3 regions of the Pseudomonas sp. 210_17 TE3656 genome follow, and region 3 is predicted to be linked to each of the others. Evidence: predicted binding sites of a transcription regulator. Region 3 holds the regulator's gene; each other region holds the start of a gene.
What was found. The regulator sigma-54, encoded in region 3, starts transcription at its own class of promoters, with help from an activator protein. The targets are predictions, from matches to a motif close to ANTGGCATNNANNTTGCTNT.
Positions count from the first base shown of each region.

Region 1 (2,263 bases), 2.7 Mb from region 3:
CAAGGCGTGCGGGTCGTGCCAGTGATTGCCAAGGCCGTCGTGGTAGTCACCGAGCAAACGCGGTTCGATACTGCTCAAGGGCGTGTCCAGGTAGGCCTGGCCGCTCAGCAGCTGGGCGGTGCTGCGACGGTTTTCCGGGCTTTGCTCGATGAAGCGGCCGGCGGCCAGAATCGCTTTGACCAGCGCTCTGGCGGTGTTGGGGTATTGCTCGACGAAGGCGCGGGTACAGCCGAGGACTTTCTCAGGGTGGTCAGGCCAGATCGATTGGCTGGTCGCCAAGGTGATTCCCTGGCCCTGCTCGACGGCGTCGGCCGACCAGGGTTCGCCGACACAGAAACCGTCAATGCGCCCGGCTTGCAGATGAGCAAGCATCTGCGCCGGGGGCACTACAACGCTGTTGACGTCATGCAGTGGGTGGATGCCCTGGCTGGCCAGCCAGTAATACAGCCACATGGCGTGAGTGCCGGTCGGAAAGGTCTGGGCAAAGGTGAGTTTTGTCCTGCTTTGGTGCACGAAGTGCTCCAGCGCCTCGGGACGGGTCACGCGCTGACGTTGCAGTGCCGCCGACAGATTGATGCCTTGGCCATTCTGGTTGAGCCCCATCAGCACCGCCATGTCGGTGGCTCCGGTGCCGCCAATGCCCAGGTGCACGGCATAAATCAGCCCATACAGGCTATGGGCGGCGTCCAGCTCGCCGCTGACCAGCTTGTCGCGCAGGCCGGCCCAGGAACTCTGGCGCTTGAGGTTCAGGCTCAGGCCGTAGGGCTGGGCAAAGCCCTGGGTCGCGGCAACCACTACCGAGGCGCAGTCGCTCAGGGCCATGAAGCCGATGTCCAGGCTGCGCTTTTCCGGCGCATCGCTGCCGTTGACCCAGGCCAGTGGAGTCGTGGGGGTATCGTTGTTCACAATAGTGCGCCTGTATCGAAGGTCAGGCCGTGCCGCTTGCGTGGCCGGTATCAAGCGTCAACAAAGCAACGCATATGCCAAGGCGGCGCTGTCCCCCGGACGGCGCCACCTATATAATCGCCCCCTCACTCACGCCGAGCTAAGCCCGCCCATGTATACCCTGGCCCGCCAGTTGCTGTTCAAGCTCTCCCCGGAGACCTCCCATGACCTGTCCCTGGACCTGATCGGCGCCGGTGGCCGCCTGGGCCTGAACGGGCTGCTGACCAAGGCCCCGGCCTCCTTGCCGGTGACGGTCATGGGCCTGGAGTTCGCCAACCCGGTGGGGCTGGCGGCAGGTCTGGACAAGAACGGTGCAGCCATCGATGGTTTTGCCCAGCTGGGTTTCGGTTTTGTCGAGATCGGCACGGTCACGCCGCGTCCGCAGCCGGGCAACCCCAAGCCGCGCCTGTTCCGCTTGCCACAGGCCGAGGCGATCATCAACCGCATGGGCTTCAACAACCTGGGTGTCGATAACTTGCTGAACCGCGTGCAGGCGGCGAAATATCGCGGCGTACTGGGCATCAATATCGGCAAGAACTTCGATACCCCGGTCGAGCGCGCAGTGGACGACTACCTGATCTGTCTGGACAAGGTCTACGACCACGCCAGCTACATCACCGTCAACGTCAGTTCGCCCAACACCCCGGGCCTGCGTAGCCTGCAGTTCGGCGACTCGCTCAAGCAGTTGCTCGATGCCCTGGCCGAGCGCCGCGGGCAACTGGCTGCGCAGTACGGCAAGCACGTACCGTTGGCGATCAAGATCGCTCCGGACATGAGCGATGAAGAAACCGCTCTGGTGGCTGCGGCGCTGGTCGAGTCAGGCATGGATGCGGTGATTGCCACCAACACCACGCTGGGCCGTGAAGGTGTCGAGGGCTTGCCTCATGGCGACGAGGCCGGTGGCCTGTCGGGCGCGCCGGTACTGGAAAAGAGCACGCATATCGTCAAGGTGCTGTCGGGTGAGCTGGGTGGCAAGTTGCCAATCATCGCAGCCGGGGGCATCACCGAGGGCAAGCATGCGGCACAGAAGATCGCCGCGGGTGCCAGCCTGGTGCAGATCTATTCGGGGTTCATCTACAAGGGGCCTGCGCTGATCCGCGAAGCGGTGGACGCCATTGCTGCCATGCCGCGCTGAAACGCAGGCATAAAAAAGGGCCCCTTGAAGGGGCCCCTGGGCCTTAGCCCGCCGCCCGGATGGGGCGCGCATGGTGAATGAATTCAGTTCCTCGTTCAGCCAACGGCGTGAAGTTCGTTGAGTCTGTGAATACCCGCAGTGCCGGTCATACCGTCCCAGTTGTCGCCGCGTCCTTCACGCCAG
Region 1 is NZ_JBTRBC010000001.1:4,338,916-4,341,178, forward strand. It holds gene ACVI9W_RS20355 (CmpA/NrtA family ABC transporter substrate-binding protein) at 1-906, opposite strand, end outside; gene ACVI9W_RS20360 (quinone-dependent dihydroorotate dehydrogenase) at 1,058-2,080, shown strand; gene rmf (ribosome modulation factor) at 2,176-2,263, opposite strand, start outside.
Region 1: ACVI9W_RS20355 (CmpA/NrtA family ABC transporter substrate-binding protein) is a predicted target of sigma-54. The motif match lies at 969-988, and genes of this name have one in related genera.

Region 2 (2,263 bases), 530 kb from region 3:
CCTCGGCACTGGCGCCAAAGTCCACTACCTCGATCGATCAGGGCATCAACCTGAACTCGTCGGACAAGGTCATCCCGAGCACCACCACGTTCGATCCAACCGACGACACCACCTGGAACAAGACCTTCGCCACCAAGATCTATGACAGCCAGGGTAACGAGCACATCATGGATCAGTACTACGTCAAGACCGACACCAATGAGTGGAAGTCTTACACCCTGGTCGATGGCCGTAACCCGCTCGATCCTACTCAGGAGCCGCCGCAGCCACTGGAAGGCGTCATCACCTTCAAGCCTGACGGTAGTGTCGATACCATGACCGCGGGTGCTGCAGGTTCTGGCTACGAAGTGGTGAACAAGGTGTTCAAGCTGACCGGCTGGATTCCTGCCACCGTTACCGATCCGAATGCCAAACCGCCGGTGTGGGGCTCCAATGGTTCCGAGGCTAGCGCTGGCGGTATCGCCATCGACATGACTGATACCACCTCCTACAACACCCCGACCACGCGTCTGTCGCAGAGCCAGGACGGTTACGCTACCGGTATTCTGTCGAGCCTGAGCATCGACTCCAGCGGTGTGATGTTCGCCAGCTTCAGCAACCAGCAGTCGCGCGCAATCGGTCAGGTTGCCATTGCTTCCTTCGCCAACGAGCAGGGCCTGCAGCCTATGGGTGGTACGCGCTGGACCGAGACTTACTCCTCGGGTATCCCGGGTATCGACGCGCCGAAGACCGGTACTCTGGGTGCTATCGCCTCCAACTCGCTGGAGGCCTCCAACGTCAACCTGACCACTGAGCTGGTCGAGCTGATCAAGGCGCAGAGCAACTACCAGGCGAACGCCAAGACCATCTCTACCCAGAGCACCATCATGCAGACCATCATTCAGATGACCTGATGCTGCTGTGAAGTGCTAGGTGTGGACGGACCCCTTTCTCGGAAGGGGTCTGTCGTTTCAGAGGTATCGATCATGTTGCAACGATTGGCGTTAGCGGTGTTTGCGGTGTTGCTGATGACTCAGGTCAGGGCTGATGCCGCACCTTGGTATCGCTGGGAAAGCCAGGCAGATGGGCGCCTGGTCTGTGCCCAGTTTTCTCCGGGCGATGGCTGGAAGCGCTTCGCCGGTCCCTTCAATAACGCGGCGTGCCGCGACTACTGAGGCTTGCCGCTAGCGGCAAGCTGGCGCCGTAATTTCGACGGCGCTTCTCCCGGTTGCATACCTGTGCGGCGAACAAGTCCTTGTCTGGCGGGGCTTTTGGCCACTTCTGCAAAGTTGGTTTGAAACTTGCTTCAAGCACTGCAAAGCAGCGGCGAGCGGCAAGTGTTCGCCAGCGCAGGGGAGAAATACTGTGGACAAGATGCTGTACGTGGCCATGACCGGTGCCAGCCAGAACGCGCTGGCGCAGAAGGCGCATGCCAACAACCTGGCGAACATTTCCACTACCGGCTTTCAGCGTGACCTGGAACAGGCGCGCTCGATGCCGGTGTTTGGTGACAGCTTTCCGGCGCGCGCCTATGCCATGACCGAGCGCCCGGCGACGGATTTTTCGCCAGGCTCGATGCTGGAAACCGGGCGTGACCTGGACGTGGCCATTGGTGGTGACGGCTTTATCGCCGTGCAGGCGCCTGATGGCAGTGAAGCCTATGTGCGTACCGCGAGCATGAACATCGATGCCTTGGGTGTGCTGCGTGCCGCCAACGGTATGCCGATCATGGGTAACGGCGGGCCGATTGCCGTGCCGCCGGAGCAGAAAGTCGAGGTCGGTGAAGACGGCACCATCACCATCCGCGCCATGGGCGAGGGGCCACGGGTGATGGCCGAAGTTGACCGGATCAAGATGGTCAATCCCGACCTCAAGACCATGACCAAAGGCCTGGACGGTCTGATCCACACCACCACCGGCCAACCTGCGCCGGCCGATGCCAACGTCAAGCTGGTGTCGGGCTTCCTTGAGAACAGTAACGTCAATGCCGTCGAGGAAATGACCTCGGTGCTGGCGCTGTCTCGGCAATTCGAACTGCACATCAAGATGATGACCACGGCCAAAGAAGGCGACGAAGCCATGGCTCGGGTTTTGCAGATCGGCTAATCACACAGGCGTAGCGCCGGAATACAGGCGCGCGAGGAGAACGGCATGCTTCCAGCACTTTATGTCAGTAAAACCGGTCTGTCCGCACAGGACAAAAACCTGACCGTCATTTCCAACAACCTGGCCAACGTTTCGACCACTGGCTTTAAACGTGATCGTGCCGAGTTCCAGGACTTGC
Region 2 is NZ_JBTRBC010000001.1:1,091,837-1,094,099, reverse strand. It holds gene flgE (flagellar hook protein FlgE) at 1-893, shown strand, start outside; gene ACVI9W_RS05145 (hypothetical protein) at 966-1,154, shown strand; gene ACVI9W_RS05140 (flagellar basal body rod protein FlgF) at 1,345-2,085, shown strand; gene flgG (flagellar basal-body rod protein FlgG) at 2,131-2,263, shown strand, end outside.
Region 2: ACVI9W_RS05140 (flagellar basal body rod protein FlgF) is a predicted target of sigma-54. The motif match lies at 1,268-1,287, and genes of this name have one in related genera.

Region 3 (2,263 bases):
TCGGTGCATCCAGGTGTATCAGGGCGCTGATGGGGGATGAGCAGCCTTTCAGGCGGCAGTGTGGAATGGCAATGCCATTACCAAAACCGGTCGACCCGAGTTTCTCCCGGGCAAACAGGGCTTCAAAAACGTCTTGCATCTCCAGGTCCGGAACTTCCCGGTCGATCAGGGTGGCGATTTCCTGGAGTGCACGCTTTTTACTGCCTCCCGGCGCGTTCACCAGGGAACGGCCGGGGGTCAGGATGGTTTCAAGTCGGATCATGGATGAGGGGGATCAGCGGGCCGCTGCACCTTGCAGCAGGCTTTGCTGTTTTTCCTTGTGTTTTTTCAGTTGGCGGTCGAGCTTGTCGGTCAAGGCATCGATCGCTGCATACATGTCTGTGTGTTCGGCATTTGCAACCACTTCGCCGCCGGGAATAAACAGCGTCGCTTCAATTTTCTGCTGCAGCTTCTCGACCTTCATGATTACCGTCACATTGGTAATCTTGTCGAAGTGCCCTTCCAGCCGTTTCAGTTTCTGTTCGACGTACTCGCGCAGCGGCTGGGTGACTTCTACATGCTGTCCACTGATATTGACTTGCATACAGCTTCTCCTTTGTTGCCCGTGCATAAGAGGCAGGTATTGCGCCTGCCACTGAACTGCTATGGCTATCTCAGGGGCTACATCAGTCGCTTACGCTCACTCGACGGTGCAATGCCGAGGGACTCGCGGTACTTGGCGACGGTGCGACGGGCTACCTGGATACCTTGTGCCTCCAGTAAACCAGCGATCTTGCTGTCACTCAATGGCTTTTTCTGATTTTCCGCTGCAACCAGTTTTTTGATGATCGCGCGAATCGCTGTGGACGAGCATTCACCGCCTTCGGAGGTGCTGACGTGGCTGGAGAAAAAATACTTCAGCTCGTAAATCCCACGCGGCGTATGCATGTATTTCTGGGTGGTGACCCGGGAAATGGTCGACTCGTGCATGCCCACCGCTTCGGCGATGTCGTGCAATACCAGCGGCTTCATTGCTTCGTCGCCGTGATCGAGGAAACCACGTTGGTGCTCGACGATCTGGGTGGCAACCTTCATCAGGGTTTCGTTGCGGCTCTGCAGGCTCTTGATGAACCAGCGGGCTTCCTGCAACTGGTTGCGCATGAAGGTGTTGTCGGCGCTGGTGTCGGCACGGCGGACGAATCCGGCGTATTGCGGATTGACCCGCAGGCGCGGCACGGCTTCCTGGTTGAGCTCGACCAGCCAGCGTTCGTTGTCCTTGCGCACGATCACGTCAGGGACCACGTATTCGGCTTCGCTGGATTCGATCTGCGAGCCGGGGCGCGGGTTGAGGCTCTGGACCAGTTCGATGACCTGGCGCAGTTCGTCTTCCTTGAGTTTCATCCGCCGCATCAGCTGGCTGTAGTCACGGCTGCCAAGCAGGTCGATGTAATCGCGGACCAGGCGCTGGGCTTCGGCCATCCAGGGGGTGCTGGCGGGCAGTTGACGCAGCTGCAGCAGCAGGCACTCGCTGAGGTTGCGGGCGCCGATGCCGGCCGGTTCGAATTGCTGGATGCGGTGCAGCACGGCTTCGACTTCGTCGAGCTCGATATCCAGCTCCGGGTCAAAGGACTCGCAGACTTCTTCGAGGGTTTCGTCGAGGTAGCCCTGGTTGTTGATGCAGTCGATCAGGGTGACCGCGATCAGCCGGTCGGTGTCGGACATCGGCGCCAGGTTCAACTGCCAGAGCAGGTGGCTTTGCAGGCTTTCGCCAGCCGAAGTGCGGGTGGTGAAGTCCCACTCGTCATCGTCGTTGCTGGGCAGGCTGCTGGCGCTGGTCTGGTAGATGTCTTCCCAGGCCGTATCGACCGGTAGCTCGTTGGGGATGCGCTCGTTCCATTCGCCGTCTTCCAGGCTGTCCACGGTTGGCGTGGTTTCCTGGAAACTGGTGTCCTGGACTTCGGCGACCGGCTTGCTTTCGGCGTTATCCGCCATCGGGTCGCTGTTGTCGAAGTCGTCGCCTTCTTCCTGGCGTTCGAGCATCGGGTTCGATTCCAGCGCTTCCTGGATTTCCTGCTGGAGGTCCAGGGTAGAAAGCTGGAGCAGACGGATGGCCTGTTGCAACTGCGGTGTCATCGTCAGTTGCTGGCCCATTCTTAGGACGAGCGATGGTTTCATGGCAGGGGCTTAACACCTTTTTCGCCGGCGCACATGCGCCATCCACTACAAGGGCACCGAAGCGCCAACTTTAAGCAAATTATATGCCTGAAATTGGAGCGTTTGCCTA
Region 3 is NZ_JBTRBC010000001.1:1,618,612-1,620,874, reverse strand. It holds gene ptsN (PTS IIA-like nitrogen regulatory protein PtsN) at 1-262, opposite strand, end outside; gene hpf (ribosome hibernation-promoting factor, HPF/YfiA family) at 275-583, opposite strand; gene ACVI9W_RS07655 (RNA polymerase factor sigma-54) at 661-2,154, opposite strand.